Regions from separate parts of the Halomonas sp. DP8Y7-3 genome, predicted to be linked through region 4. Evidence: predicted binding sites of a transcription regulator. Region 4 holds the regulator's gene; each other region holds the start of a gene.
The links. Region 4 encodes sigma-54, which starts transcription at its own class of promoters, with help from an activator protein. Its sites were predicted from a motif close to TGGCACNNNNNTTGCTNT; they were not measured.
Positions count from the first base shown of each region.

Region 1: a site for sigma-54 is predicted at 5,372-5,389, ahead of KUV86_RS18060 (urease accessory protein UreD). Genes of this name have one in related genera too.
Region 2: a site for sigma-54 is predicted at 3,435-3,452, ahead of KUV86_RS12805 (circularly permuted type 2 ATP-grasp protein). Genes of this name have one in related genera too.
Region 3: a site for sigma-54 is predicted at 5,495-5,512, ahead of KUV86_RS19115 (hydrogenase small subunit). Genes of this name have one in related genera too.

Region 1 covers NZ_JAHVIO010000019.1:82,645-90,351, reverse strand. The annotation lists gene KUV86_RS18075 (efflux RND transporter permease subunit) at 1-2,440, opposite strand, end outside; gene KUV86_RS18070 (efflux RND transporter periplasmic adaptor subunit) at 2,433-3,659, opposite strand; gene KUV86_RS18065 (TolC family protein) at 3,656-5,017, opposite strand; gene KUV86_RS18060 (urease accessory protein UreD) at 5,455-6,390, shown strand; gene ureA (urease subunit gamma) at 6,448-6,750, shown strand; gene KUV86_RS18050 (urease subunit beta) at 6,841-7,179, shown strand; gene ureC (urease subunit alpha) at 7,176-7,707, shown strand, end outside.
Region 2 covers NZ_JAHVIO010000010.1:27,892-35,598, forward strand. The annotation lists gene KUV86_RS12785 (hypothetical protein) at 1-78, opposite strand, end outside; gene KUV86_RS12790 (fasciclin domain-containing protein) at 588-1,073, shown strand; gene KUV86_RS12795 (phosphatidylglycerophosphatase A) at 1,291-1,773, opposite strand; gene KUV86_RS12800 (transglutaminase domain-containing protein) at 1,918-2,859, opposite strand; gene KUV86_RS12805 (circularly permuted type 2 ATP-grasp protein) at 3,584-5,041, shown strand; gene KUV86_RS12810 (alpha-E domain-containing protein) at 5,046-6,032, shown strand; gene KUV86_RS12815 (putative zinc-binding metallopeptidase) at 6,174-7,256, opposite strand; gene KUV86_RS12820 (alpha/beta hydrolase) at 7,390-7,707, opposite strand, start outside.
Region 3 covers NZ_JAHVIO010000019.1:339,034-346,740, reverse strand. The annotation lists gene KUV86_RS19135 (glutamate decarboxylase) at 1-750, opposite strand, end outside; gene KUV86_RS19130 (carboxy terminal-processing peptidase) at 1,383-3,461, opposite strand; gene KUV86_RS19125 (M18 family aminopeptidase) at 3,636-4,967, shown strand; tRNA gene KUV86_RS19120 (tRNA-Met) at 5,207-5,283, opposite strand; gene KUV86_RS19115 (hydrogenase small subunit) at 5,644-6,741, shown strand; gene KUV86_RS19110 (nickel-dependent hydrogenase large subunit) at 6,741-7,707, shown strand, end outside.
Region 4 covers NZ_JAHVIO010000014.1:329,432-337,138, forward strand. The annotation lists gene KUV86_RS16010 (KpsF/GutQ family sugar-phosphate isomerase) at 1-339, shown strand, start outside; gene KUV86_RS16015 (KdsC family phosphatase) at 424-990, shown strand; gene lptC (LPS export ABC transporter periplasmic protein LptC) at 987-1,562, shown strand; gene lptA (lipopolysaccharide transport periplasmic protein LptA) at 1,607-2,137, shown strand; gene lptB (LPS export ABC transporter ATP-binding protein) at 2,137-2,862, shown strand; gene KUV86_RS16035 (RNA polymerase factor sigma-54) at 3,057-4,469, shown strand; gene hpf (ribosome hibernation-promoting factor, HPF/YfiA family) at 4,650-4,958, shown strand; gene ptsN (PTS IIA-like nitrogen regulatory protein PtsN) at 4,965-5,447, shown strand; gene rapZ (RNase adapter RapZ) at 5,679-6,560, shown strand; gene KUV86_RS16055 (HPr family phosphocarrier protein) at 6,563-6,832, shown strand; gene KUV86_RS16060 (hypothetical protein) at 6,896-7,420, shown strand; gene bioA (adenosylmethionine--8-amino-7-oxononanoate transaminase) at 7,516-7,707, shown strand, end outside.

The DNA of each region.
Region 1 (7,707 bases), on a different contig from region 4:
TATCGATCCGGGTGATGGTGTCGCGGGTGTAGCCGAGACTCGCTGTAGCGACGCTGGATAGCGGCAGCACGGTACCATCCGGTGCACGTACCCGCGACGACAGCACGTCGACCAGCGACTGGCGCTCGCTCTCGGGAAAGCGCACCTTCACCTCTATCTCGTCGTTGCCGCGCTGATAGCGCTGCACCACCTGACCATTGAAGCCCTGCATGACCTGTTCGGCCAGCTCGTCGGTGGTCATGCCAAGCGCGCGCCCCTGGGCGGTGAGGTCGAGCTGAAGCTGAGGTTGGCCCGGGCGGAGGTTGTCTTCCAGGCCGCTGACGGCATCAATGGCTTCAAGACGCGCGAGGAACTCGTCGCCGGCCGCGCTCAGCAGGTTATCGTCGCTGGCGCGAAGCTCGACGCGCAGCGCAGAGAAGTCACTGCGCCGGCTCTGAATACTCAGCGTGCGGGTGCCTTCCGGGAGCCCGGCAAGGGCCGTCCACTGGCGTGCGAACTGGTCAAGGTCGTAGGGCGAATCATCGGCAAGCTTGACCGTGACGGTCCCTGACTGGTCATCACTCGAGGTGATCTGCAGGTGCTCGATGGCGCTGACGCCTTTGCCCTGGCGCAGCGTGGCGTCGGCCTCGATGGCACTGTCCTGCAGGCGGTCCAGCGCCCGGTGGGTCAAGCCGTAGCTCGCATCGTTTTCCAGCGTGATGTTGGCGCGCGCCGTATCGCCTGCAATATCGGGGAAGAAACTCATGCGAATGCTGCCGTTGAACGGCATGGCCAGGACCAGGATCAACAGCGCCGTGAACAGCACTGTGACGCTGGTTCGATGCACCAGAGCGAGCTTGACCAGCGGACGATAGACGGCCTGGGTGAAGCGTTCCATCGCGCCAGAGGCGGCGTCCTGTAGCCGCCCCCACAGCCGGCCAAGACGATGACGGGAAGTCGAGGAGCGGGTATTCAGGTGCGCCAGGTGGGCCGGCAGAATCAGCTTCGACTCGATGATCGACAGCACCAGACACAGGCCGACCACGGCGGCGAATTGGGCGTAGAGCTTGCCTAGCCTGCCCTCTATCTGCGAGAGCGCAAAGAAGGCCACCACCGTGGTAAACACGCCAAACAGGGTGGGCACCGCGACGCGCAGGGTGCCACGAATGGTGTTGTCCAGGGTGTCACCATGGGCGCGGCGCTCGGCGTAGACGCTTTCGCCCACGACCACGGCATCATCGACCACGATGCCCAGCGCCATGATGAAGCCAAAGGTGGTGAATTCGTTGAGGGTAAGCCCAAGCAAGGGCTCGCCCATGAAGTAGAGCGTACCGCAGAACACAAAGGGGAGGCCCATGGCCACCCACAGCGCGACCCTCAGGTTGAGAAACAGCGCCAGCAGGGTAAACACCAGCAGAATGCCGTACAGCGCATTGTCGATCAGCAGAGCCAGGCGTTCGTTGATCGAGGTGCTGCGATCGTACCAGGTGGCCAGCTGCACGTTTTGGGGCAGAAGCCCATCGTCACGCCACTGCTGAATCACGTCGCGGGCGCCAATGACCGAGTCTGAAATGTCATCGGTGCCGGTGGTGACGATCTGTAACGCGATGCTGTCCTCGCCATCAAAGCGCGACAGGCTGGAGGTGGTGTCGTCGAAGGTGTCGCGGATCCTGGCCACGTCACCGAGACGGATCTGATCGCCCTGGGTGGTGGTGATCAGTGGAATGGCGGCGAACTCATCCTTGAGGTAGGCCTGGCGCGACGCCTTGAGCTGCAGGTAGAGATCGGCGTTGTGCAATACGGCGCTGGAGGTGCTGGTCGAGCTCGCATTGACCGCTTCCTCCACGTCGGTGAGCGAAAGGCCGTAGGCTTCCAGGCGACCCTCGTCGATCTCGATGGCCATCATTGGATCGAGCCAGCCACTGATCGAGACACGACTGACGTCCTGATGGGCCAGCAGGTCTGCCTTGAGGTCGTCGGCCAACTGCTGCAGGGTGGCGCGGTCAGCGTCGCCATAGAGCTGAATCCACAGCGAGTGCTCCTCGCGCTCAGCCTTGCTGATGACCGGATTGTCAGCGTCGGCCGGAAAGTTGGAGATGGCGTCCACCTGGGTCTTGACGTCTCTGAGCAGGGTATCCAGGTCGTAGTCGGAGGTCTTCTCCACGGTCACGGTGGTGCCACTGGTGGTGGAGGTGCTGACGATCGAATCGATACCGATGACCCCTTCCAGCGCATCCTCGATCTTGATCGCGAGTCCTTCTTCTGACTGCCTTGCCGAGCCACTGTCGTAGCTGACCGAGATGCTTAGGCTGTCGGGTTCTGTGCTCGGGAAGGCCTCCTTCTGGAGGGTGCCAAGGGCGCTGACGCCCAGCGCGATCACCAGCAACATCAAGAGATTGGCAGCGACCGGGTTGCGGGCAAACCAGGCGATCACGCCTTGGCGATGGCTCGTGTCAGACATCCTGACGGGCCTCCACGGTGGTCACCAGCATGCCCTGGACGTAGCTGCTCAGGGGTTGCACGACCACCCGGGTCGGCTGATCAGCGATCGCCTCGGGCGGTCTTACGTATATCGTGGCACCGTCGCTGAAGACGGCCTCGGTCGAGACGCTGGCCAGAGCGTCATCGTCGGTGACGTACCAGAGCTGTCCGGACTGGCCGAGGGCGGTGGCGGGGAGATGCCACAACCCATCGAGCGTACGTCCGCTGAGGCTCGCCTCGAGGAAAGTGCCGGGCAGCAGGGCGGGGGTCTGGTCGAACGGGGCCTGAACCGCGATCACCAGAGAGCGCTGGCGGCTGGTGGCGTCCAGGTGGTGATGCGCCCGGATGACCTGGCCGGTCCATTGCTCTCCGCTCTCGATATCGGTCAGCGTGACGGGCCAGTCACCCGCGGCAAGCGTGGCCGAGTCCGGTAGTTGCGCCCATTCCGCGGCGGACAGACTCACGGTGATCTCGATGCGGTCGGTGCTGACCAGGGTGGCGATCTCGGTGCCAGACTGCACGAAACTGCCCGGGGCGATGTGGCGATCGGTGATCAGGGCATCGAAGGGGGCGGTGATGCGGGTCTGGTCGAGGTCCTGGCGAGCGGCGGCCAGCGACGCCTTGGCCTCATCGACCGCCGCCTGCGCGGCGGCGAGCTGGGGGGCGCGAAGTACCAGCGGCGAGTCAGGCTCGCCCGTGAGCCCCGACGAGCGCCACTCGATTCTGGACTGTTCTCCCTGGCGTTGTTCCTCCAGCAGGCTCACCTCGGCAGTGGCCAGCGTCGATTGGGCGACGGCCAGGGCCTCCTGGTAACCACTGTCCTCCAGGGTGGCCAGCAATTCGCCTTTTCCGATACGAAGACCTCCCTCGAAGTTGTCGGCAATGCCGTCGACGCGCCCGGACACCTCGGCGCTCAGAGTCAGCTCGAAATGCGCACTGGCTTCTCCGTAGGCGTTGATGTGGGCAGCGTGGGCCGCGGTCTCTGCAGTGACCACCGTCACCTCGGTGCGCTGGGGGGCCTGCTGGTGGTCTTGCTGACCTGCCTGCACCTGGCCTGAATCGACTTCCGGCTGGCCACCAGGCCTGGGTGGCGAGTGCTGGCCTCGTGCCTGACCTGGCGTGACGACATGAACCACCACCGCCGCCAGTACCGCGAGGGCCAGACTCAGGGGCAGCGCTTTTCTCCAGCGACGTGTCATGGGTTTACTCCCAGTCCGAGTGCCAGGCCTAGATCGATACGATTGGCCAGGCGCTGATAGTTGAGGTCATCGAGTTGCGCCTCGAGGTCGTAGGTCTGCTGTTGCACCGAGAGCAGGTCGAGGATGTCGACCAGCCCCGAGCGGTAGCTCGACTGGTACTGGGCCAGGGTAGATTGCTGGCGATCCAGGGCATTGGCGATGTGCTGCTGTTGCAGGGCGAGCGAGCGCTCGAGCCCGAGGGCATCTTCCACCTCGCCAACCGCCTCGAGCAGGGTCTCGCGGTACGCCTGGTAGGCCTGCGCGGTCTCCAGTTCGGCTTCGTCGGCGGCTGCGCGAAGCTCGCCTCCCTGGAACAGCGGAGCCGTCAGTTGACCCAGCAGCGACCACACCGGATCGGTCAGCAGCGCCTGGGATGGCGAGTCGGCCACGTCCTCGATGGCGGCCTGCAGGCTGATGCTTGGCAGCAGGTCCTTGTAGGCGGCGTGGGTGCGATAGTCGGCCGCCTGAACGGCGTGGTAGGCCGCGATCAGGTCAGGTCGGCGACGCAGCGACTGACTTGGCAGCTCTGCCAGCGGTGTCAGTACCGCGGGATAGTCGTCGGCCACCGCCTCGCCGCTATCGGGAATCTCGCCCAGCAGGGTCTGCAGTGCACGCTGCTGCTGCGCCAGGCTCTCTTGATACTCCACCAGGCTGGCACGGGCACTGGCCGTGGAGCTTCGCGCGCTGTCCAGGTCCTCGAGGTTGCCGAGCCCGCTGCGATAGCGCTCAAGGATCAGGGACTCGTTGCTTTCAAGGGTGGACAGGCGCTGCTGCTGGATGGTGATGGCATGACGCTGCGCGATCAGCGCAAGCCAGCTGGTCATCACGTCGGCCGCCAAGGTGTCCCGGGCGGCCTGATACAGGGCCGCCTGTTGTGCGACGTCCTGATCGGCGGCGGCGGTGCGATCGGCAATCTTCTGCCACAGATCGGCTTCCCAACTGACCGTGACTGAGCCGCTGTAGGTGCTGGCACTGTCTTCGCTGTCACTGGCGCTGAAGCCGGCTTCGACCTCGGGCAGGCGGTCAGCACCGGTCTGGCGCAGCTGTGTCTGGCGGATACGCAGCGTCAACAGGGTCTGTTGCAGGCCGGGGTTGGCCTGCAGCGCCTTTTCAACGAGCTGATCGAGCGCATCGGACGCGATCAGGTCGTTGAGTGAGCCGACATCGCTACCGCCGACAGCTGCCGACCAGTCCGGTACCTGGGCGATCAAGGCGTTGGTCTTGTCAGGGTAGGAGGTTGGCTCGTCGATCATGGAGCAGCCAGCCAGCGTCAACAGCAGGACGCCCGCCAGTAAGCCAGGGAAAGGGGCCCGAACCATGAGAATGGGTCTCCTGGGTTCTCAAAGGCGCGCAGCATAGCCAAGCGGGGGGTTAAGGCAGGGTTAACGGCAGTAGCAAGCGGCGTGACAGGAAGGCGATGGAAGGACGGTGAAGGGGAGATAGAAGAAGGGCGGCAGGAAGGGCGGGGGAGGTCTCAGGCAGACAAGTGACCACGCTGCACAGTCCTGGCGACGAGGTCCACAGCAATAGCGACATGCGCACCAAAATGATGCTGGATGCGATTGGCGGTGCACCGAGTTGGTGCCTTAGATAGCTAAGGGGGCTTCGTGGCGCACTTTCGGTGCACTATATATCGTTGATAATAAAGTAAAAAACAGGATTTAAAGGTGAGGTGGTACGACCATTGCACCGTCATCGGGCAGTATTGTGTGGCGTGGCCAGACGGCGTCACCACGAACCATCGTCCGGGAGAGCCATGAGCGCGCAGACAATACAGGATGTGACCGATCGGCACGGCCATCGCTTTGACGCGGGACGGCGCTGGGAGGCGAGGCTGTCACTGGGCTTTCGCCATGATGGTGCAGCGACTCGATTGCACCGAGTGGACCACCGTGGCCCCTTGAGGGTGCAGCGGCCCTTTTACCCCGAAGGACGCGACGGCACCTGCCACGTCTACCTGTTGCATCCACCGGGCGGGCTGGTCAGCGGTGATGCGCTGGACATTCAAGCACGGGTGGCAAGGGGTGCCAGCGCACTACTCACGACCCCTGCCGCTAACAAGCTGTATCGGGCGGACAGCAACGAGGTGAGCTGGTCCCAGCGCACCCGGCTGGTGGTCGAGCCCGGCGCCAGCCTCGAGTGGTTGCCTCAGGAAACCATTGCCTTCGATGGCTCTCGTGGGCGCCAATCTACCGAGATCGAGTTGCACGGGGACGCGCGCTGCCTGGGTTGGGAGGTGCTCGCCCTGGGCCGGCCTGCCAGTGACCTGCCGTTTGCCAGCGGCTACCTGGAACAGAGCTTCAGGTTAGCCCGAGATGGCCAGCCGCTGTGGATCGAGCGTCAGCCGCTTGATCCGCTTCACCGCCGCTTCAGCGGCGCCTGGGGCCAGCGTGGCTGCAGCGTTCAGGCCACCCTTTGGGCCGTAGGCTTGGACGATGGCGCGGCAGCGGTGGAGGTGCTGCGTGAACAGCTGGCGGGCCGACGGGGACGCACCGACGATGTCGTCGATCTGTCTTCACCCTCGATGATGCAACAGCCATGGGCGGTCACTCTGCGTGACGGTGTATTGCTGCTGCGCTATCTCGGGCACTCGCGGCATGAAGCTTGGACGCTGTGTGAGGCTGCCTGGAAACTGCTAAGACCGATGTTGCTGGAGCGCACGGCCTGTCCGCCGCGCATCTGGTTCACCTGACTCCACGCCGACCGTCGTCTAGCGAGCGTCGTGTCGTCTGACCTTGAGGAAGTAACGATGGAGCTGACACCGAGAGACAAGGACAAGCTGCTGCTGTTTACCGCGGGGTTAGTAGCAGAACGGCGAAGGGCCAAGGGCCTGAAGCTCAACTATCCCGAGGCGGTCGCGTTGATCAGCTGCGAGATCATGGAGGGGGCCCGTGAGGGTCGCAGCGTCGCCGAGATGATGAGCTACGGCAAACAGATCCTGGGCCGTGACGATGTCATGGAGGGCGTTGCCGACATGGTCGACGAAGTTCAGGTCGAAGCCACCTTTCCTGACGGCACGAAGCTGGTGACCGTCCATCATCCGATTACCTGAACGGATGCCTGCTCAGTGTCGTCTGCCGCAGCGGCTTGCAGCAGCGACATGGGAGTAGACCGTTGCCAACGGACCATCAGAGGGCGAGGCATGATACCCGGAGAATACCAACTCAAGGACGGCGAGATCGCACTGTGTGAAGGGCGCGAGCGGGTGACCATCGAGGTGGCCAACCGTGGCGACCGGCCGATCCAGGTCGGCTCGCACTACCATTTCGCCGAGACCAATCCCGCGCTCTTGTTTGACCGCGTCAAGGCGCGTGGCTTCAGGCTGGATGTTGCTGCCGGCAGCGCCGTGCGTTTCGAGCCGGGCCAGACCCGTGAGGTCACCCTGGTCAGCTTTGCTGGCACTCGTCACATCTATGGCTTTCGTGGCGAGGTCATGGGGCCTTTGGGTACTGCATCGGATGTTCAGGGAGACCCGTCATGAAGATCAGTCGTCAAGCCTACGCCGACATCTACGGGCCCACCGTGGGCGACCGGGTGCGCCTGGGGGATACCGAGCTGTGGATCGAGGTCGAGCAGGATGCGACCCACTACGGTGATGAGGTCAAGTTCGGCGGTGGCAAGGTGATCCGTGATGGCATGGGGCAAAGCCAGCGTGTCGATGACGCGGTGATGGATACGGTGATCACCAACGCGCTGATTCTCGACTGGTGGGGCATCGTCAAGGCCGACGTCGGGCTGCAGGCGGGCAGAATCGCTGCCATCGGCAAGGCCGGTAATCCGGATACCCAACCGGATGTCACCATCGTCATCGGGCCGGGGACAGAGGTCATCGCAGGGGAAGGCAAGATCCTTACGGCGGGTGCCATCGATGCCCACGTGCATTTCATTTGTCCTCAATTGGTGGATGAGGCCCTGGCCAGCGGCATCACCACCATGCTGGGAGGCGGCACCGGGCCTGCAACCGGCTCCAATGCCACCACCTGCACGCCTGGCGCCTGGCACATTCATC
Region 2 (7,707 bases), on a different contig from region 4:
AATAAGTGTGGCCTGGTCATGGCCGCACAGTGTGCATGTGATGGGGTAGTACATCTGGCGCCCTCCTTGGCGCGTCATCTTTCATCGCTCCTTGCGAGGTTACGCTGCAAGTGGTGGCTCGCTGCCTTGCTGGCCTACCCCTTGCGGCGTCATGTACAAGGTTGTCATGCATTTCTATTTTGTGCAAGTTGTGTATAGCTTATGCGGGGTGCGCTTGCGCTGTGGCGCCGCCGACGTTTCTTTCGACGCAGCATGATGACGCCTCTTTGTGACGTTTTGATGGATTGGGTGAGGGGAAAGCATCGGGTAGAAAAATACTTGTACGAAATATTAATCTGGTCTAGTTTTTGTACATGATGTTGTTACATATCGCCTCGGTGTTCTGAGTGGTGCATATCGCCTTGGTTCACAGGGCTCTGGTTTACGGGGGCTTGGTTTACGGGTCCTCGGTTTAAGGAGCCAGGTTTCAGGAGCTCCGGTTTAAGGAGCCAGGTTTACGGAACGCAGGTTGAGAAGCCCTGGTGAGTAGGACTCCGGTGCCACGAGCCGACAAGTCCACCGAAGGCATGATGTCAGGAGGAAGGAGCATGAAGGCAAAGGGACTTTTGGCCGCCGGGTTGCTGTTCAGCGCCTCGGCAGTGTGCACCAGCGCAGCAGCGGCTGAGGGCGACACGCTGTGGCAGGTGATTCAGGACGATGAGCGCCTGACGACATTTGCTACTGCGGTGGAGGCGTCCGACCTGGACGAGCGCATGAGCGAGGAAGGGGAGATGACGGTCTTCGCGGCGACCCAGGAAGCCTTCGACGCGCTGCCCGAAGGCCGCCTCGACGATTGGCTAAGCGACGACAAGACTCAGCATCGTCGTCTGGTCGAAGTCGTGTCCTATCATCTCGTGGATGGCGCGTGGCAGCCAGGCGACAGCGATGTTGTCACCACCCTGCAGGGTACCGACATGTCGGTCGAGGAGCAGGATGGTGATTGGCAAGTAGGCAACGCGACGCTGGTAGAACGTGACATTCAGGCAAGCAATGGTGTCATCCACATCATTGACGCTGTGCTGATTCCGGAGTGAGTTCTGGACTGACTAATAGGTTTCGATCGAATCCTGTCCCGTCTTGCCGCCCTTCAGGGCGGCTTTTTTTGTCATGAACAGGCGTAGGGAAACACTGCATGAAGTCCGCCGCTTCGCTTCGTTGCGCGCTTCTCGATCTCCTCACCTATACCGCCTAGGCTCCGGGGGCGGCGCTGCGTGGGCCTTGCGCCGCTAGGCTGATGACTTCAGCACTTCCTTAGCGAGGGCTGTCGGTGCGCCAGTAACGGCGTGTCAGGCGTACCAGCAGGGCCAGAGTCAGCGCCGCATAGACGGCGGCCATGACATCATCCGCGACAATGCCCAGGCCGCCGCCGATGCCTTCGATCTCCCGCACGGGGGATAGCTTGGAAATATCGAACAGACGAAACAGCAGGTATCCGAGCGGCAGCATGATCCGGCGGCGGTGGCGCGAGAAGGCCAGAACTACCAGCGGCAGGGCTACCCACTCATCCAGTACGATCTGGGAGAGATCGCCGCCTCCCAGCCACAGCGAGGCAAAGTGGCAGATGGGAACGGCGGTCAGGATCAGCAGCAGCGCGATCGCAAGCCGTCGTGCCGGCGGCAGCCGCAGCAAGTACCAGGCCACGGGAATGCCGATCAAGGTTCCGACGGTTCCGGGGGCCCAGGGCGAGTGGCCTAGCCCGAAGCCTGTGGCGATCCAGATCAGCAGGTCCTGCATGACACCTCTCCAGCAGTGCGCCCCAGGGAATCGTCAGGCGCCAAGACGCCGATAGTGGCGATTGGCGAGCAGGAACGCAATGCGAACATCCCAGTGTGGTGTAACGCTCAGGCTCCAAGTGCTAGCGGCTCGGGCCGTGCCGTTTCAGCTGGCCAGCGGCTCGTCCATGCTGTCGCTGTTGTCTCCATGACCCTCGGCGCTGGCGTCCGGGTCACTGGCAATGGGCAGGACATCGACTTCGACCTCAAGCTGTTGCCGGCCGCCACCGGTCACGACGCCCTTGATCGGCGCTACGTCGTCATAGTCTCGGCCCCAACCCAGCAGCAAGTGACGCTCGCCAACGCGCACACCGTTGGTGGGGTCGAGGTCCAGCCAGCCCCACCCCGGTATCAGCACCGCGAACCAGGCGTGTGAGGCGTCTGCCCCTAGCAAGCGGGGCTGCCCAGGAGGCGGACTGGTCTCCAGGTAGCCGCTGACGTAACGAGCGGCCAGGCCGATGGAGCGCAAGGCGGCGATCGCAAGATGGGCAAAATCCTGGCAGACCCCGCGACGCTCTACCAGTACCTGCGACGGCGTGGTTTCCAGGTTGCTGAACTGACTGTCGTAGTAGAACTCGTCATAGATACGGCGATTAAGGGCATCCACACATTCCACCAGGTCGCCGCCAGGGGGAAAGCAGGCCTCCACCCACGCCGCCAGCAGTGGACGACGCTCGATATAGGCCGAGTTTTCGAGAAATGGCTGAGCTTCCCAGTAGCTCGTGGTGCCAGGTGTTGCCAATAGGTCGCGGCAGGTTTCCCAGGACATGGCATTGGCAGGGGGCTGGGGCCGTGGGGAGGTGGTGATCCGCGCTTCCAGGGTCACTTCCAGCACCTGGTGCGGCGTGTCGATGGCAAACAGGTTGATACGGTTGCCAAAGGCATCGCAGCGTTGCTGGTGCAGCGGAGTCAGGGGCGATGTGGACAGGCGCGCGAAGGCCACCTGTTGCCAGCCCAGCACGCGAGGGGACAGACAGGCTTCATTCTCGCTGAGCGTCACGATCTCGCTATAGCGATAGCGGGTGGTATGGCGCAGGTAATAGTTCATCTTGCAGTGCCCGAGCGAGGGCCTGATACGCGCATGACGCAGCGCCGGCTGGCAGGCACGTCATGGCCAAGGATGGACCGTCCTGCGGTCCCGGCATACGAGGACATGATGAGTGCGATGTGTCTCCTGATGACGAAGGGATACAGCACCCGTGGCGCTGTGATCAAGATGTACCCCAGGCTGGGCATCGGCTCAAGTCCGCCGTATGCCCGTTGAGCTGCACTGTAACCTTATACCCTCAGAACCTCATCCCTCAGGACCCCTGGCAAGTATCCGCAGGTGGGTCCATGAGCTTGGCTCGCTTTCCTGACCAAGCTCTCCAGACCAAACTCTCGTGGCCAAACCATCCACACCCCTTTGGCGGCGACAAAGCATCCACATCCTGTTGAGGTTGGAGAGGCCGGCGTCAGCCCGTCGTGACGCACTGTCCTGGTGCGCGCGTCGGCAGAAGTGCCCCGAGGACGAGCCAGCAGCCTGCCAGGGGCGTGACACATGCGTCGCCATGTGTCCGTTGCGGTGCCGATTGTCCCGGCGGCTAACTTACCTGTGTCCGATACGGCAGATTTTCTGTGTTCTGGTACAGACCTTGCTATACAGCAGGTAGGGGACCCCGATATGTCGATGGGATGTACGCCAGTCTGGTGCATCACGATCCGGTGCAGGATGCCCCGGTGGACGAAGGCATAGCAGGGTAGACCGCTGTTGATAACAAGAGGGTGTGCCGATGAGCCATGTGGATTGGCAGCAGTACAACTGCGCTGGGTTCTACGATGAACTGGTGGCCATGCCCGGGATGCCGCGGGACGCGGCCAAGATGCTGTGCGACGTGCTGGAGGGATTTGCGCCGGATGAGCTGGCTGAGCGCAAGACGGCGGCAGAGATTGCCATCAGAACCATGGGCATCACCTTCACGGTGTATTCGGAAGGCAGCATGATCGATCGGGCCTGGCCCTTCGATATCGTACCCAGGATCATTCCTGCAGATGAATGGCGGCGTACCGAAGCCGGCCTGAAGCAGCGCGTCGAGGCGCTCAACCTGTTTATCGACGACCTCTACCATGACCAGAAGGTCATCAAGGATGGGGTCTTGCCCGCCGATGTGCTGGCGCAGTCGGTCAACTTTCGTCCCCAGTGCGTCGGTATCGACCCGCCCCACGGCGTCTGGGCACACATTTGTGGGTCCGACCTGGTGCGCGGTGGGGACGGCACGATCTACGTGCTGGAAGATAACCTGCGAATCCCCTCCGGCGTCTCGTACATGCTCGAGAACCGCAACGTGACCAAGCGCGTGCTGCCGGAGCTGTTTGCCTCGGGCAAGATTCTTCCCGTGGACGATTATGTGCCCCAGCTTTACGACATGCTGGCCGGCATGTCGCCTCGTCCCTGGGACGACCCGCAAGTGGTGGTGCTGACGCCGGGGATCTACAACTCTGCCTACTACGAGCATGCCTATCTGGCGCAGCAGATGGGGGTGCAGCTGGTCCAGGGCTCTGACCTTGTCGTCGATGATGACGATGTGGTCTACATGCGCACGGTACAGGGGCTGACCCGGGTAGACGTCATCTATCGGCGTATCGATGATGCCTTCCTCGACCCGGAGGCCTTCCGTGCCGACTCTGTATTGGGGGTGCCGGGACTGATGCGGGCCTGGCGCAGCGGCAAGGTGGCACTGGCCAATGCCCCCGGGGCCGGGGTGGCCGATGACAAGGTCGTTTATGCCTTCGTGCCGCAGCTGATCAAGTACTACCTGGACCAGGATGCCTTGCTGCCGAACGTACCGAGCTACCTCTGCATGCTTGAGGAGGATCGGCGCTACGTGCTGGAGCACCTGCATGAACTGGTGGTAAAGCCGGCCAACGAGTCAGGCGGCTACGGCATGCTGATGGGGCCTCAGGCCTCCCAGGCGGAACGCGACGCCTTCGCCAAGTTGATCCAGCAGGATCCGCGCAACTACATGGCCCAGCCCATGCTCAACCTGTCGACCACGCCGACCCTGTTCGACGGTCGGCCTGAGCCTCGCCACGTCGATCTTCGGCCCTTCATCCTGTCTGGCCAGGATGGTGCCTATGTCACCACCGGCGGCTTGACCCGTGTTGCGCTGGTAAAGGGGTCGCTGGTGGTCAACTCGTCCCAGGGCGGGGGCAGCAAGGACACCTGGATCGTCGAGACGGGGGAGGACTGAGACCATGCTGATGCTTTCAAGAGTCGCCGAGAACCTGTACTGGATGGCCCGCTATATCGAACGGGCCGAGGACACCGCGCGTCTGATCAATGTCTCCAGCCACCTGATGCTCGACATGCCCTATCGGCAGCCGCTGGGCTGGGCGGCGATGGTCGATATCACCGGAGGCGGGGAGCTTTTTGCCACCCTTTACGATGAGCCCAATGATCGCAACGTCATCCAATTTCTGTGTGCTGACCGGCGCTACTCCGGGTCGATTCTGTCCGCCCTGGCTCAGGCCCGGGAAAACCTGAGGACTACCCGGGACGTGGTGCCCCGGGAAGTCTGGGAAGAGATCAACCAGCTCTACATGAATGCCAGCGCCCAGGCTGATGCCGGGTTGGGACCTGGCCGTCGCGAGGTCTTTCTCAAACTGGTGATTCGTGGCTGCCAGACGCTGATTGGCCTTATCGAAGGGACCCTGAGCTACGGCGGTCCACGGACCTTCATGATGTTGGGGCGCCAGCTGGAGCGTGCCGACATGATCACCCGCATCATTGATGTGCGTTCGGCCAACCTGCTGCAGCGAGACAGTGATGAGATTCGGCCCTTCGAGCACTTGCAGTGGATGAGTGTGCTGAAGTCACTGACCGCCTACCAGATGTATCGCCAGCACGTGCGTTGTCGAGTAAGAGCCACTGACGTACTGCGTTTTCTGGTGCAGGACGGCAAGTTTCCACGCTCGGTGTCGCGCAGTCTGAAGGACAGCATGCGTGCGCTGCGCTCGCTGCCGCGGCATGACAGGGCATTGGCCACCGCGACGCTGGTTCACGCCGATGTGGCCGAGGCCGACGTGCTGGCGCTGGTTCGTTCTCCCGAGGCGCTGCACGAGTTCATCGACACCCTGCAGCAGGGCGTTGCAGAGCTGCATGCCGCCATTGCCCGCACGTACTTTCCGACGCTGGATGACCTGGAAGAAGTGGCGCTGGCGACGGTGGCCAACGAGGAATAGCGGGACGTCGCGAACGGTAGCTACGCCATGCGCCGACCCGCTGTCGGCGCCATGGCGGAATCTTGAGCGGTCGAGTCGTTGACGTCCGCCATCACCCGTATGACCTTCCATGCCTGCTGTTGCTCGCTGACGGCACAGGGGTCAGGCAAGCGTTTGCTGTGACGCGGCGTCTGCATGGCGGGCAGACAGCACCATCTCGTGGACGTAGCGCAGCTTGGCGGCAATGGTCGGCGTAATCACTTCCGGGACCAGGTCGAGCAGCCCCATCTCGCGGTTCATTTCATTGAAGCCCAGGCTCAAGCGACCAAAGGTATAGAGCATGGCGTCCAGGTCCTCGTCAAAGCCGGTGGGGGTGATGCCGAAGTGTCCGGCGGTATCGAGGATCGCCACCATGTCGAGGTAGAAGCCGAAGGTCTCGGCGAAATCCTCCCAGGGGTGCATGGTGGCGTAGGCGGACAGATGGTGCTCTCGCCAGTCTGCAGATGGGCCCTGCTGGTAGTGGCGCTCGAGGGCGTCGCTGTAGCTGGGGTGGCGATGGTCACCAAAGACGGCGATGCAGGCGTCTTCGTCTCTCCCCTTGATTAACAGCTCCCAATAGTAGTGACCGATCTCGTGTCGGAAATGCCCGATCAGCGTCCGATGAGCCTCATTGAAGTCGGTGCGCAGGCGTTCGCGTTCGACATCATCGGCCTCCTTGACGTTGATGGTGATGTGACCGCCGGCGTGCCCGGTAAACACCGGCATGCCTTCTTCGCTGCTGTGCCATCCTCCCTCCACCGGTACTTCGTCCGCCAGGAACGAAAAGGATAATGGCGGGTCTGCCTTGTCTGGGCTGACCTCATGGGGAAGCCCCAGCAGATCAAGGGTATAGAACAGGCGTCGCTTGGCACTCTCGAGCTTGGCCCAGCGCTCGCGATGGCCTTCGATGGACAGGTCCGGAATGGCCCGGTTGTGGCGGCAGCAGTCACACAGGGTTATCCCCTGATCGGCCTCCTGGGCTGTGAGCATGCGATTGCACACCCCTTCCACCGCATAGTTATGACACTTGACCAGCAGGGTGCCACAGCCGTCGTCGACACAGCGGTAGCGCCCGTCAGCTTGCCGTTCCATGGCGACCAGGGCATTGCATCCCGGACACCAACCCACCTCCGTCGCGCAGACCAGGCATTGGGTGTTATCGAAGAACAGCCGATTGTCGCAGCGGTGACAGGGGTAGTGGCGCATTGAGGCGTCCTCGATCAACGGCAATACATCAGTTGCCGCTAGTATAGCCAGCCTAGTGGTCAGCGCTGTTTTGAGTGTGCTCAACGGATGGGCAGACCTGCCCCGCTGCGCCAGGCTGGCTCGCTCACCGGCATCAGCCGAAGCGTTGAGACGGCCCTTGGCATAAATGCGCCAGGAAGTTTGCCTGGTCCTCGGCGAGGCGGGGTTGCCAGGGGGCCTCGTAGATCGCGAAGTGGCCGGTGTCATAGGTCTTGAGGGTGACCCGGCCCTTGAGGCTGTCGGCCAGTCGGTAGCCGGGGGCAATCGGCGTCACGCTATCGCGGAGGCAAAGTTGCAGCAGCAGCGTACAGGACAGCCGGTGGGCGATCTTGACGGGCCGATAGAGTCCCAGCGCCAGCAGCGCACGCGGGGCAATGCGGTTGTCGAAGTCGTCACCGGCGAAGCGCTGAAT
Region 3 (7,707 bases), on a different contig from region 4:
CCATGGGTAGTCGGGGTAGAGGAAGGGATTGACGAAACCACCAGACGCACCATCGATATGCATGGGCACGTTGTGGCCAGTGCGTCGCTCGTAGTCGTCCAGCCAGTCATGAATCGCTTCGATGTCGTCATCTTCACCCGTGAAGGTCTGGCCAGCGATGGCGACGACGGCAATGGTATTCTCGTCCACCAGTGCCTCAAGGTGTTCTGTTGTGAGTCGATAATTGCCGGGCTTGAGTGGCGCAATTCTTGGTTCGACATCGAAGTAGCGCAGGAATTTCTTCCACACGATCTGGACGTTGCCACCGGTCACCAGGTTGGGCCGCGACGTCTCCTTGCCAGCGGCCTCGCGGGCCTGGCGCCAGTTCCACTTGTGGGCCAGTCCTGCCAGCATGCAGGCTTCGGAGGAGCCCACCGTCGCTGCTCCATATGGGGTGGCCTCCTTCGGCCCGTTCCACAGGTCATGCAGCCAACGGACCATTCGCTGCTCTATAGCGAACAGCTGTGGGTACATGTCATGGTCAATAAAGTTCTTCAGAAAGTGCTGTTCAAGCACCTTGAGAGCTTCGGGTTCGGTAAAGGTGGTGACGAAGGAGGAAAGGTTCATGACAGGCTGGGCGTCGGTCCAGGCCTCCGAGTTGACAATGGCCTCTGCCGCTGAGGCCGAGATGCTGCTTCTGGGAAAGTGATGCTCGGGTATGTCTTCGTTGTACTCGTTGACGAACAGGTCAAAGGGAGAGGAATGCTTCATGGTGATGCTCCTATGCGGGTGATGGAACACGTCATCAGTTGCCTCGGGCTGGCCTGTCCTCCATCTGGCGAAGTGCCTTCCTTCCCCGTGCCAGGTGTCTGTGGGTCCTTTTCGCCGTGGCTCCCTTTGGATGTGTTATGGCGAGCCTTCGGCAAGGCTACGCGTCGTGTATTCCTCCGATAGGCGACGATTGCTCTAAATCGCATACTCCCAATCGCCAGATGGCGTGTGATATCGCTTCATGGTGGGCGCAGCGCACTGCGACGACCCGCGTAGGGGCGCGTTCACCAGGCCGTATCAGGGTGAGGTAGATGAAATGAGATCAGAGCTCACGTGAACAGGACGGAAGGATGGAGAAAGCCTTTCTTGAGCGATAGCTCGCAATACTGCCGGTCACATTGCTGAATACGTCACGTGCGTTCAGTAAGGGGTACTGTTGCCTGTCGCGTCGGGGAGGGTAGATAGCCTTGGAGTTGACGCGCTTCGACGGGACTTTTCCGGAAGATAACCCGCTTTAGCTGTGCAGCAGTCGTGATGTGGGCTGGCTGTTGTGGGGGCCAGAAACCAAAAAAGCCGGGGCTTGATGCCCCGGCTTTTTCGTTCTGCGTGCAGCTAAGTGGCTGTATCGCGACTTAGCCTTTTACCGCGTACTGCCAGCTCGGGCCGAGTTCGGCGAAGTCGAGCAGGATTTCCGCTGACTCTTCGACTTCGGCGCGGTCGACGGGCTGTTCCTCTTCGGCGTCTTCCTCGGCGGCCAGGTCGGCATCGTCACCGCTTTCGCGGGCATCGCCCCATTCCTCGAGGATGTCGAGGCCGAGGGCTTCACGGCGCTCGTTCTCGAGTGACAGCATCTCGGCGTCCTGGGCGTCGGCTTCACGCTGACGCTGCTCCCGGTTGAGGCTGACGCTGGTGTGCTGCTCGCGCAGGCGGCTCGCCAGTTCGGCCCGCTGCTCCAGGTAATGGAAGTTGGGGTGGTCGTCGGCCCGCTGCTGGTGGCGTGTGCGCAGTTCCTTCAGGTACTGGCGCGGTGTGCCATAGCTGCGGTACTGAACGTCACGTACCGTGTCCCAGGGCAGGGCGTTGTCCAGCGCGCTCTCACCGATAATCTCGGGGTCGAGCAGGCTGGGGTACATGATGTCCGGCTTGACGCCGCGGTTCTGGGTACTCTCCCCAGAGATCCGGTAGAACTTGGCGCGGGTCAGCTTGATCTGGCCGTAGCTCAGGTCATTGAGGGTCTGCACGGTGCCCTTGCCGAAGGTGTTGGAACCCACGATCAGGCCACGGCCGTAATCCTGGATGGCTCCTGCGAAGATTTCCGAGGCAGAGGCAGACAGGCGGTTGACCAGAACCACCAGCGGACCGTCGTAGAGGGTGCCGCTGTCGGTGTCACCGTACAGGCTGATGCGCCCACGGGCATCACGAACCTGCACGGTAGGGCCGCGATCGATGAACAGGCCGATCATCGAGTTGGCTTCCTGCAGGGCACCACCACCGTTGTTGCGCAGATCGAGGACGATGCCCTCGACGCCTTCGGCCTTGAGCTTCTCGACCTCGGCGGCGACGTCACGGGTGGTGGAGCGGTAGTTCTCTTCTCCCGCCTGCCAGGCGTCGAAGTCCACGTAGAAGGCGGGCACCTCGATGACGCCGACCTTGTGCACCCCGTCTTCGCGCTGAACCTCGATGACTTCGCTGGAAGCCGCCTGATCCTCGAGCTTGACGGTGTCGCGGGTGATATCGACCACGGTGGAGCGGGTCATGTCGACGGCTTCACCGGGCACCACCTCGAGACGCACCTCGGAGCCCTTGGGACCGCGAATCAGCTCGACCACGTCATCCAGGCGCATGCCGACCACGTTGACGATGTCCTCGCCTTCCTGGCCAACGCCGATGATGCGGTCGGCAGGCTTGAGTGCGCCATCCTTCTCGGCGGGGCCGCCCGGCACCAGGCTGGCCACCTTGACGTATTCGCCGTCGGCCTGAAGCAGTGCGCCGATGCCTTCCAGTGACAGTCGCATCTGAATGTCGAAGGATTCACCCTGGCGCGGCGACAGGTATTCCGTGTGGGGGTCAACGGTGCCGGTAGCGGCGGCCATGATCAGTCCGAACACATCCTCTGAGTTGGTCTGCTCAAGACGGTGCTTCTGGGTCTCGTAGCGCTCGCGCAGGGTATCGATGACCTTGTCGTCGTCCTGTCCACTGATCGACAGCGTTAGGGCGGCGTTGGCCAGGCGCTTGCGCCACAGCTCGTCCAGGCTCTCCTGAGAGGCGGCCCAGGAGGCGTCTTCGCGATCCAGCTCCAGTCGACCCTGCCCATCGAAGGACATGTCGAGGTCATCGATCTCGTCCAGCATCCAGTCAAGGCGTGCTTCGGCGCGCTCGTGATAGCGCTGGTAGAGGTCGTAGGCCCTGGCCAGGGAGCCATCCAGCAAGGCTTCATCCATGCCGGTGCGTAGATCACCGAAGTCATCCACGTCGTCTTGAAGGAAGTAGGCGCGTTGTCCATCCAACACGTCGAGGTAGCGCTGGAAGGCGCGGTTGGACCATTGGTCGTCCAGCTTCACATCCGCGTAGTGGCCGTAACGCAGCGATTCGGCCACCTCCATGGCCGCCTGACGCTGGTCGTCGCCGGGCGTGGGAGTGGCCAGCGCCGTTGGGGCCGCGATCAGCAGGGAAAGCGCCAGGGCGCGACCCGCAGACTCAATCAGGCTCATCAATGAAGCACTCCAGGATTCGTGTACACTCGTCGGTCTGACACCGACTCGGTCGGCGGGTCCCTTGGACCGGATTCGCATTGTAGCAGCTTGCTGTCAATCCTTGTCCTTTACCGTGTTAACAGAGTAAAGGACAAACCTTGAACCATTACTATCATGCATCAGAGGACGCCCATGTCACAGGAGTGCTTGCCAAAGGATGATACCGAATGCGCCAAAAGGCTCAGTCGGTTGCTCGACTTTCTTCGCCGTTCACCCAGCCCTTGGCATGCCACTGCGAACATGGCTCAGCGGCTCGAAGATGCGGGCTACCGCCATCTGTTGGAGACCGACAGCTGGGAATTGGTTCCCGGCGACCGCTTCTATGTGACTCGCAATGACTCCTCCATCATTGCGGTGAACCTGCCCAGCACGCAACCTCTGTCATCGCTGCGTATGGTCGGTGCACATACCGACAGCCCCAATCTACGACTCAAGACCCATGCTGCCCAGCGTTCGGCGGGGTGGTTGCAGCTGGGCGTTCAGGTCTATGGCGGCGCGCTGCTGTCGCCCTGGTTTGACCGGGATCTGGGCCTGGCAGGCCGCATTCACGTTAGATTGCCGAATGGCCAGGTGAAGGGCGTGCTGATCAACGTCGAGCAGGCGATTGCGATCATTCCCAGCCTGGCGATTCATCTGGATCGTGAAGCCAACGACGGGCGTGCGATGAATGCCCAGACCCAGATGGCCCCGGTCGTCATGCAGGCCGATGAGGACGCGACTCTGGAGAGCCTGTTGCAGGCATGGCTGGAGCAGCAGCACGGACTCGGCGATGCCAAGGTGCTGGACTTCGAACTGGGCTTCTACGACCTGCAGCCGCCGTCACTGGTAGGGCTGCGCCAGGAGCTGATCGCCAGTGCCCGGCTGGACAACCTGCTGTCCTGCTTCATGGGGCTTGAGGCCATGCTGGATGCCGATGGCGACCAGGGCATGGTGCTGGTGGCCAATGACCACGAGGAAGTCGGCAGTGCCAGTGCCTGCGGTGCCCAGGGCCCGTTCCTGGCGGACGTGCTGAAGCGCGTGAATGGGCAGGTCGGTGAGGGGACGGAAGAAGGCTACATTCGCCTGATTCAATCGTCGCGCATGATCTCCTGTGATAATGCCCACGCCCTGCATCCGAACTTCAAGGACAAGCATGACGCGCAGCACGGCCCAAGTCTCAATGGCGGGCCAGTGATCAAGACCAATGCCAATCAGCGCTATGCCACCAACAGTGCCACGGCCGCCATGTTCCGTGATCTGTGCGAGCAGGCGGACGTGCCGGTGCAGACCTTTATCACCCGGGCCGACATGGGCTGCGGCAGCACCATCGGGCCGATTACCGCGACTGAGCTTGGGGTGCCTACGCTGGATGTTGGCGTTCCGCAGTGGGCCATGCACTCGATTCGCGAGACCGCAGGCAGCCAGGATGTCGAGCATCTGACTCGCGTGCTGACGGCGTTTTTCAACCAGCCGACACTGGTCTGACCCTCGAGGAACCCAACGAGATAGGGGCGCTGGGCGGGCATGTGACAGCTGGCATCAGCCATCCCGCATCAGCGCCCTGCAGGATGCAGAGAGACGGCACGCCCTAGACAGTCGCGCCGTCATCCTTGTTTCCAGGCCTGTCGGCCCCTGAAGCTTGGGGGAAAGGTCAGGGTCCCTCGGCCTATCTCGTCACAACGAAAAAGCCCGTCGATCAGGGATCGACGGGCTTTTTCTGTATCTGGTGGCTACGCCCTGACTCGAACAGGGGACCCCATCATTATGAGTGATGTGCTCTAACCAACTGAGCTACGTAGCCTTTCAATGGCGCTGCATTCTACTTGGCTGACCTGGAATGTCAAGCAGGAAGGCGGCGGTGTGGCCGATTAGCGGCGCTGGCAAGTTGCTTGCCGCCCTGTGCTGATGTGCCGGCTGGGCCGAGAACCTGGCGCACAGCGACCGGTCGCCGGGTTACCGCCGGCAACGTGAAAATACTGCTACCTGTCTGAAAGATATAACGAAAACGTCGTTGGCATATGTATTGCTTTTCTCTTGTGGACCGTGAGCGTCGGCGCTAGCCATGGAGCTGTCCTGATCCCGCGCGATGGATACGTCATCGCCAGCAGGATGCCAAACGCCGATTGAAGATCGATTGACGACCACGACAGGGGAGTCGTTGATGATGGAACCCATCGAGACCTTTTACGACGTGATGCGCCGACAGGGAGTCACGCGTCGCTCGTTCCTCAAGTTTTGCTCTCTGACCGCAGCAGCGCTGGGCCTGGGGCCCGCCTATACGGCCAAGATTGCCCACGCCATGGAAACCAAGCCCCGCACACCGGTGGTGTGGGTCCATGGCCTGGAATGCACATGTTGCTCAGAGTCCTTTATCCGGTCGGCTCACCCATTGGTGAAGGACGTGGTGCTGTCCATGATCTCGCTGGACTACGACGACACCTTGATGGCCGCAGCAGGGCATCAGGCTGAGGCGGCGCTTGCCGACACCATCGAACGCTACAAAGGCAACTACATCCTGGCGGTAGAGGGGAATCCACCGCTCAACGAAGACGGCATGTTCTGCATCGTGGGAGGCCGCCCGTTCGTGGACCAGCTGCGGGAGGCTGCGGCCCATGCCAAGGCTGTCATCTCGTGGGGCTCCTGCGCCAGTCACGGGTGTGTTCAGGCCGCCAGGCCCAACCCTACCCGGGCCACTCCAGTGCATAAGGTCATCACCGACAAGCCGATCATCAAGGTGCCGGGCTGTCCCCCCATCGCTGAGGTCATGACCGGCGTCATCACCTACATGCTGACCTTCGATCGCCTGCCCGAGCTGGATCGTACTGGGCGTCCGAAGATGTTCTATTCCCAGCGAATCCATGACAAATGCTATCGGCGTCCGCACTTCGATGCTGGCCAATTTGTCGAGGCCTTCGATGACGAGGGGGCGAGGCGCGGCTATTGCCTTTATAAGGTCGGCTGCAAGGGCCCGACCACCTACAACGCCTGTTCCACCGTGCGCTGGAATGAAGGCGTGAGTTTTCCCATCCAGGCAGGTCATGGCTGTATCGGCTGCTCGGAGGATGGCTTTTGGGATAAAGGGTCCTGGTACGCCCGCCTGCAGGACGTTCACCAATTCGGTATCGAGGCCAATGCCGACCAGATCGGTGGTGCCGTGGCGACCGGTGTGGGCAGCGCGGTCGCCATTCATGCCGCGGTCACCGCATTGAAACGGGCGCAGGTCAAGCGCCAGTCATCCGTCAGCAAGGAGGAGGTCTGATGACACAGACGCGCACACCCAACGGGTTCGATCTGGATAGAAGCGGCCGCCGCATCGTGGTGGATCCCGTCACGCGCATCGAGGGGCACATGCGCTGCGAGGTCAATGTGGATGACAACAACATCATTCGCAATGCGGTCTCCACGGGCACCATGTGGCGTGGGCTTGAGGTCATTTTGAAGGGCCGTGACCCCCGGGATGCCTGGGCCTTTGTCGAGCGCATCTGCGGCGTCTGCACAGGATGTCATGCGCTGGCATCGGTGAGAGCGGTGGAAAATGCCCTGGATATACGCATCCCACGCAATGCTCACCTGATTCGGGAAATGATGGCAAAGGTGCTGCAGTGGCACGATCACGTGGTCCACTTCTATCACCTGCATGCGCTCGACTGGGTCAATCCCGTCAATGCGCTGCGCGCCGATCCCAGGGCCACATCTCGTCTGCAGCAACTGACCGGCCCCAACCATCCGCTGTCATCCCCTGGCTACTTTCGGGATGTGCAGAATCGTCTGAAGACCTTTATCGAGTCTGGCCAGCTGGGCCTGTTCAAGAACGGCTACTGGGACAACCCGGCGTACAAGCTGTCACCGGAGGCGGATCTCATGGCCACCGCCCACTATCTGGAGGCACTCGATCTACAGAAGGAGATCGTCAAGGTCCATACGGTGTTCGGCGGCAAGAACCCGCATCCCAACTACATGGTGGGTGGGGTGCCTTGCGCCATCAATATCGACGGTGACCTGGCTGCCGGGGCTCCGCTCAATATGGAGCGACTCAATTTCGTTCGGACTCGTATGGAAGAGGCCTTTGCGTTCTCCCAGAACGTCTACCTGCCGGATGTGATCGCCATTGCCAGCTTCTACAAGGACTGGCTCCATGGCGGCGGTCTCGCTGGCAGCAATGTGATGGATTACGGCGACTACTCCAAGGTCAACTACGACAAGTCCACCGATCAATTGAAGGGCG
Region 4 (7,707 bases):
GTCGTGGCGACTGGCTCACCGCTCAGAGATGCTCTGCTCGAGATCACTCGCCAGGGCCTCGGTTTCACCTGCGTAGTGGCCGATGACGGTACCCTGGCGGGCGTCTATACCGATGGCGACCTGCGCCGAACCCTTGACCGCCACCAGGATTTCAGCACCCTGAGCGTGGACGATGTCATGACCAGTCCCGGACGGCGCATCCGTCCCGACACCCTGGCGGCGGAAGCCGTCAAGCTGATGGAAGACAGTCGCATCACCGCTCTGGCGGTGGTGGATGACCAGCAGCGCCCGGTTGGCGCGCTACACATGCATGACCTGCTGGCAGCAGGTGTCATTTGACGCCTGGCCTGACGGCACTCCGGGCGCTACCGCCGGGCAGCTGCCGTCACACCTTCTGCCCACTCAACATCAAGGATCGCCATGATGGCCCACGACCCACTTGCCTCACTCTCCCCTGACCTGGTGCAACGACTTGGCCGCGTGAAGCTGCTGGCGCTGGATGTGGACGGCGTGCTGACCGATGGGCAGCTTATCTTTCATGCCGACGGTACGGAACTGAAGGCCTTCAACACCCTTGATGGCCACGGTATCAAACTGGCCAGGCGCGCGGGAATCGACGTCGCTCTGATCACCGGGCGTAGCTCACCCATGGTCTCCCAGCGCGCCAAGGCGCTGGGCATCCAGCACGTCCAGCAAGGTGTCGAACGCAAGCTGCCGGCGCTGGAATCGCTGTGCGCCGAGCTGTCGCTGTCACTGGAAGAGGTGGCCTATTGCGGAGACGACCTGCCCGACCTGCCGTGCATTGACCGCTGTGGCGTGGGCATCAGCGTGCCAGGCGCCCCGTTCTACATTCGCGAACGCGCCCGCTGGGTCACCGAGCGCGGCGGCGGTCATGGCGCAGTGCGCGACATCACGGATACCTTGCTGGCTGCCCAGGGCCGCCTCGACGGCGTGGTGGACAGCTATCTGAAGGACGGACCCCTGATATGACATGGCGCTCACTGCGGCCCGGCTTCCGTTTCTGGCTGGTCATCCTGCTGCTCGTGCTGGGCGGCGGTCTGGCCCTGCTCGACCCGCGGGACGGCACTGTGCCTGACCTGATCACCGACGATCAGGCCGGCGAGCCGGACTACTACCTGATCGATGCCACCCTGACGCGCTTCGACACCGAGGGTGCGCCCCATCAGCGCATCACGACCCCGCGTCTGGTGCACACCCCGCTGGATGACATCACCCGCGTCGACCAACCTGACATGGAGCTTGTCGATGACAGCGGCCGCCTGTGGATCGCCACTGCCACCGACGGCGAACTTGGCCCGGACGGCAACCCTCTGACACTGACCGGAGATGCCCACCTCGAGGCCCCTGCCGAGCGCTGGCAGCTGGATACCGAGGTGCTGGTCTATGACAGCGATTCAGGCCACGCCTGGAGTGAGACGCCTGCGGTATTGCGTCAGCCCCCCCAGGAAATGCGAGGCGAGCGCTTCGATGCCTGGATCCATGACAATACCGCCCGTCTGACCGACAATGTCACCGGCTATCATCCGCCAGAGCCTCAATAAGCCAGAGCCGCTCTCAGCCCGAGCTCTAACAAGGAGTCACTTCCATGATGCGTTCCCGTCCCGCGCTACTGCTCGCCCTGGCCCTGGGCCTGACGAGCGTCGCCACCAGCACCGTCACCCTGGCGCTGGAAAGCGACCGCAGCGCCCCCATTCAGGTAGAGGCCGACCAGCTGGACCTGGATGACCGCGCAGGCACAGCGGTGTATACCGGCGATGTGCGTATTCAACAGGGCAGCATGCTCCTGACCGGTGAGCGTGTGGAAATTCAGCGCAACGACCAGGGTCAGCTGTCCCGCGCCACGGCGACTGGCTCCCGCGCCTACCTGGAGCAGCAGCCTTCGCCGGAAGAGCCGGTGGTCAAGGGCTGGGGCAAGAAGGTGGTCTACCATGTTGCCGAGCGCCGCATGGAACTCATCGACCAGGCGGAATTGCACAAGGCCAATGACACCTTCGACGGCGCCTACCTGGAGTACTTTCTGGATCGCCGCGTTGTCCAGGCTCGCTCCAGCGCACAGGGTGTCGACGGCCAGCAGCGCATTCGCATGACCCTCGAGCCGGAAAGCCAAGGAAACTGATGAAGACTCTCCACGCTCGCCATCTGGCCAAGAGCTACAAGAAGCGCCGCGTCGTCCAGGACATCAGCCTGTCCATCGAACAGGGCAGCATTGTGGGCCTGCTGGGCCCCAACGGCGCAGGCAAGACCACCTCCTTCTACATGATCGTCGGACTGGTCAGGGCGGATGCTGGCACCATCAGCATCGACGATGACGACCTGAGCCGCGCGGCCATGCACCAGCGGGCACTGGCGGGTATTGGCTACCTGCCCCAGGAAGCCTCCATCTTCCGCAAGCTGTCCGTAGCCGACAACATCATGGCGATCCTCGAGACCCGCAAGGACCTCGACCGGGAAGGTCGCCAGGCGCGCCTTGAGCAACTGCTCGAAGACTTCCATGTCAGCCACATTCGCGACAACCCGGGCATGAGCCTGTCCGGCGGGGAAAGACGCCGGGTCGAGATCGCCCGAGCCCTGGCCACAGAACCCGCCTTCATTCTGCTCGACGAACCCTTTGCCGGGGTGGATCCGATCTCCGTCGGCGAGATCAAGTCGATCATTCGCCAGCTCAAGGCTCGTGACATCGGCGTCTTGATCACCGACCACAACGTGCGCGAGACGCTGGACATCTGTGACCGCGCCTACATTGTCGGCGACGGCCAGATCATCGCCGAAGGCAGTGCCGAGTCGATCCTTGCCAACCAGCGCGTCAAGGAAGTCTATCTCGGCGAAAACTTTCGCCTTTAACCACTATATTAGCGCTGCCGGGCCGCTATGTAGGCAGGGTCTTCATGGCGCCCGCTCGACCTTGCACTGACGCGCATGCGGGGCACAGCAAGCCCTGCGCGCCACCCCCTGCCCACAAGTTGGCAAGAAGCTTGCATGGTACCTGACCCGCCGTTAGGGTAAGGCTTTTCAGCTCCACGAACGGAAGTCACATCATGGCCCTCAAGGCGTCACTGCAGCTGAAGATCGGCACCCAGCTGACCATGACCCCTCAGCTGCAACAGGCTATTGGCCTGCTCCAGCTTTCCACGCTGGACCTGCGCCAGGAAGTCCAGCAGGCGCTCGAGGCCAACCCGATGCTCGAGCTGGAGGATGAATTCGGCGAGCTGCAGGTCAAGGACAGCAAGGACGACGACTGGGCCGACGAGATCCCCTCCGAGCTAACGGTCGACAGCGACTGGTCCGATACCTATCAGGACCTTGGCACCGCCCCGGCCGGCAGCGCCGAGGCGCCAGACTTCGAGCGCCAGGCCAGCGGGCAATCCCTGCATGGCCACCTTAGCTGGCAGCTGGCCCTGCTGGACCTCAATGATAATGACAGGCGCATCGCAGAGTGCCTGATTGACGCGGTCAACGGCGATGGCTACCTGGTGGGACACCTTGACGATATCGCCCAGGGCCTGGCCGATGACGACGCTGCTGCCCCGCCCCTGCAGGACGTGGCGTCGGTGCTGGCCAGGCTGCAGCAATTCGAACCTACCGGTGTATTTGCCCGAGATTTGCGCGAATGCCTGCAGCTGCAACTGGACAGCCTGCCCCGTGACACCCCCCTTCTGCCCCAGGCGGGAAGACTGGTACGCCAGTTTCTCGAGGCACTGGCCAGCGGTGATCGTCGTCTGCTGAAGCGCCGCCTGAGCCTGACCGAAGAGCAGCTGGATGATGTCATCGAACTGATCCGTGGCCTCGACCCTAGGCCTGGCAGCCAGTACGGCGACAGCGACAACGACTATGTCATTCCCGATCTGGTGGTCCGCCACACCGAAGAAGGCTGGCGCGTCGAGCTGAACCCTGAGGCGATGCCACGCCTGCGCATTCAACCCGACTATGCGGCCTTGATCCGACGGGCCGACAAGAGCCAGGACAACCAGTTTCTGAAGGACCATCTGCAGGAGGCGCGCTGGCTGATCAAGAGCCTGGCAAGCCGCAACGACACCCTGTTGAGGGTCGGACGCGAAATCATGGAGCGGCAGCTCGACTTCCTCGAGCAGGGTGAAGCCGCCATGAAACCACTGGTGTTGGCAGACATTGCGGCCAAGGTCGAGATGCACGAATCGACCATCTCCCGGGTGACGACCCAGAAATTCGTGCATACGCCACGGGGAGTGTTCGAGCTCAAGTATTTCTTTTCCAGCCAGGTGGGTCAGGATGGGGATGCCCATTCCAGCACTGCCATACGCGCCATGATCAAGTCGCTGATCCAGCAGGAGCCGCCTCGCAAACCGCTGTCTGACAGCAAATTGGTGGAGCTGCTCGCCGAAGACGGTGTCAACGTCGCCCGACGCACCGTCGCCAAGTATCGAGAAGCGATGAATATTCCCTCTTCAAGCGAGCGCAAGCGCCTGCGCTGAGCCCGGTCAGATGGCTCGAGACAGGCGGCGAGCAGAGCGCGTAGCGCAGTTACATGAAAAGCGCAAGCGCTTGAAATATCGCACGACATCTGCGTCTTAATGCGTAGAAGCAGGGGGGTTTGCAGGATCGGAAAAAGGGTTACAATCGAGCAACCACCCGCAAGAGCAAGGAGCCTTGTCATGCAAGTCAACATTACCGGCCACCACGTCGAATTGACCGATCCCCTGCGTGACTACGTACAAGAGAAGCTCGCCCGTGTGGAGCGCCACTACGACAACATCACCAATGTGCAGGTCACCCTCTCGGTGGAGAAGGAGCGCCAACAGGCTGCCTGTACGCTTCACGCTGCCGGTGCAGACCTGCATGCAGAAGCCCAGGACGGCGACATGTACGCCGCCATCGACGCCCTTGCCGACAAGCTGGACCGCCAGCTCGTCAAGCACAAGGAAAAATCCCAAGCCCGCGCCCAAGGCGCCGGAATTCGCTGACCTCTCATGACATTGGATGCCATTCTCCCCCCCGAGCGCACGCTATTTGACGTCCCGGGGGGCAGCAAGAAGAGGGTGCTGGAATTTTTCAGCACCTTCATTGCGCAGAACACACCAAGCCTGGATAGCCAGGAAGTCTTCAGTCGCCTGATCGGCCGCGAACGTCTGGGTAGCACCGGCATCGGCAATGGCGTGGCCATTCCGCATGCTCGCAACCCTCACTGCAAGGCCCCTATCTCTGGCTTTCTCAAGCTGGCAGAGCCGATTGATTTCGACGCCATCGACGGCGAACCGGTGGACCTGGTCTTTGTCTTGCTGGTGCCTGAAGAAGCGGATGATGCTCACCTAGCCTTGCTGGGCCAGGTGGCCGGGGTCATGAATGACGCCGATACCCGACATCGTCTGCGCCACGCGACGTCCCAGCGCGAGCTGCACGAGCGCTTGCAGGAAGCGATTCGCCAGCAAGCCCCCGGCGACGCCACGAGCTGACGGCACGCAGCGAAAGCGCCTTGATCCTATGTCTTGATGGCGCACGCCTTGCCTGGCGCCTTGAAGAATGGCGCCTCGCTGATGGGGATCTCGCTGATTAACCTCTAGCTGATTGCCATTTAGCTGATTACCATCTAGCCAGATAGCACGCTCTGATCGAGCGTGATCTGGCCGTCACCGCGCGGTTGACACCAACTGCCCTCTTATCGCCCCCTGCCAAGGAGACAGGACATGCAGCTCGTGATCATCAGTGGTCGCTCTGGCTCGGGAAAGTCCGTGGCGCTTCAGGCTCTCGAAGACCTGGGCTTCTATGCCATCGACAACTTGCCAGCGACGCTGCTGGGGTCACTGGTCGAAGAGCTGGAGAATGGACATTCACAGCGCATTGCCGTCAGTGTCGATGCGCGCAATCTGCCCGAGGCGCTGGAGCGTTTTCCCGCGCAGCTGACGGCGCTGAAGCAAGGTCCCATCGACTGCCAGGTCGTCTATCTCACCAGCGACGCGCGGATTCTGCTGGAACGCTACTCCCATACTCGACGCCGTCACCCGCTGACCCGCAATACCGACATGACCCTGGCCGAGGCCATCGAGTCCGAGCAGAAGGCGTTGTCTGGCATTCGCGACCTGGCAGATCTGATCATCGACAGCTCCCGCCTGTCCGTACACGAGCTGCGTTCACGCATCGCCGAGCAGGTGGCCGATCATCGCAGCGGCCAGCTGAGCCTGACCATCGAGTCCTTTGGCTTCAAGCGTGGCGTGCCCCCCGACGCCGATATCGTGTTCGATGCACGCTGCCTGCCTAACCCCTACTGGGAGCCATCGCTGCGGGATGCCAACGGCTGCGATCAAAGCGTGATCGCCTTCCTTGAGCACTATCAAGACGTCGCCGACATGAAGCGCGACATCCTGACCTGGGTGCGCAACTGGCTGCCACGCTATCAGGCCAGCCAGCGCAGTTATCTGACGGTGGCCGTGGGCTGCACCGGGGGGCAGCATCGCTCGGTCTATCTGGCCGAGAGCATCGCCGCGGCGCTGGTCGACGACCACCCGAGAATACGCCTGCGCCACCGCGAGCTTGGCCAGCAACGTCGTCTGGACAGCGGGGCACAATGAGCGTGGCCAGACGCGAGCTGACCCTTACCAATCGCCGCGGGCTGCACGCTCGGGCGGCCACTCGCCTGGTCACCTGCTGTCAGGCGTTCGACGCCTCCGTGACCGTGCACCACGGTCAGCGCTGTGGGGATGCCGCCAACATCATGTCCCTGCTGATGCTGGCGGCCCCCTGCGGCACCGTGCTGACCCTGGAAGCAGAAGGTCCCGACGCCGATGCGGTGCTCGACGCCCTTGAGGCCTTGTTCGTCGCACGCTTCGACGAAGACGCCTGAGGCCCTCGGCCACTGCGCTGACCCTGCCCTACCCTTCGATTTCGCCTCGCTTCAAAGGACATCATGCAGCTTATCCAGACTGGCAAGTACACCGAGGTCCACTACGACCCGGATCAGGATGCCTTTATCAAGACCTTCACACCCAAGGCGAGCGATCGCTGGCGCTACCGCCTGGGCATTCGCCGCTACCCGGGACACAACTTTCGCTACGTAGCCCGTCGCCTGGAGCGCCTGGGAATCGACACGCCCACCATTCTTGACGCTCAGCGCTACCGTCTGGTCACCGCCAACGTCCATGGTGTGGCGCTGAAACAGCTAGTACTCGATGATCCCGCCTTGCAGGAGCGCTACCTGGACATCCTGGAAGCGCTGTATCGTGACCGCATTCACTGTCGAGGCCTGCATACCGACAACTTCCTGGTGGTCGACGGTACGATCATCGCCATCGACCTGGATGCCTACAAGGCCCCGCGCGTCTTCACCTATCCACGCCGGGAGTTCATCGACTGCCTCAGCCGGTCCCTCAAGAACGAAGAGTCCTTTCTGTTCGAGCGTTTCCTCAAGCGCGTCGACGCCCAGCATCCCTGAATGGCCTGACGGAGCCTACCCGGCTGGTGGGAGCCGTGGGAGCAATGGTAAACTCGCCGAAATATTTTTGGTTTACTAAACCCTCAGGAGCCGAGATGCCCTCTCCCGTCTGGCACCCCTACGCCCACCTCAAGACACAAGCCGCCGCACCCAGGGTGGTCGGCGGGCGCGGCACCCGCTTCACCCTGGACACCGGCGAATCTCTGCTCGACGCGACCTGCTCATGGTGGTGCATGATTCATGGCTACGGCCATCCGCGCCTGGTCGACGCCATCAAGCAACAGGCC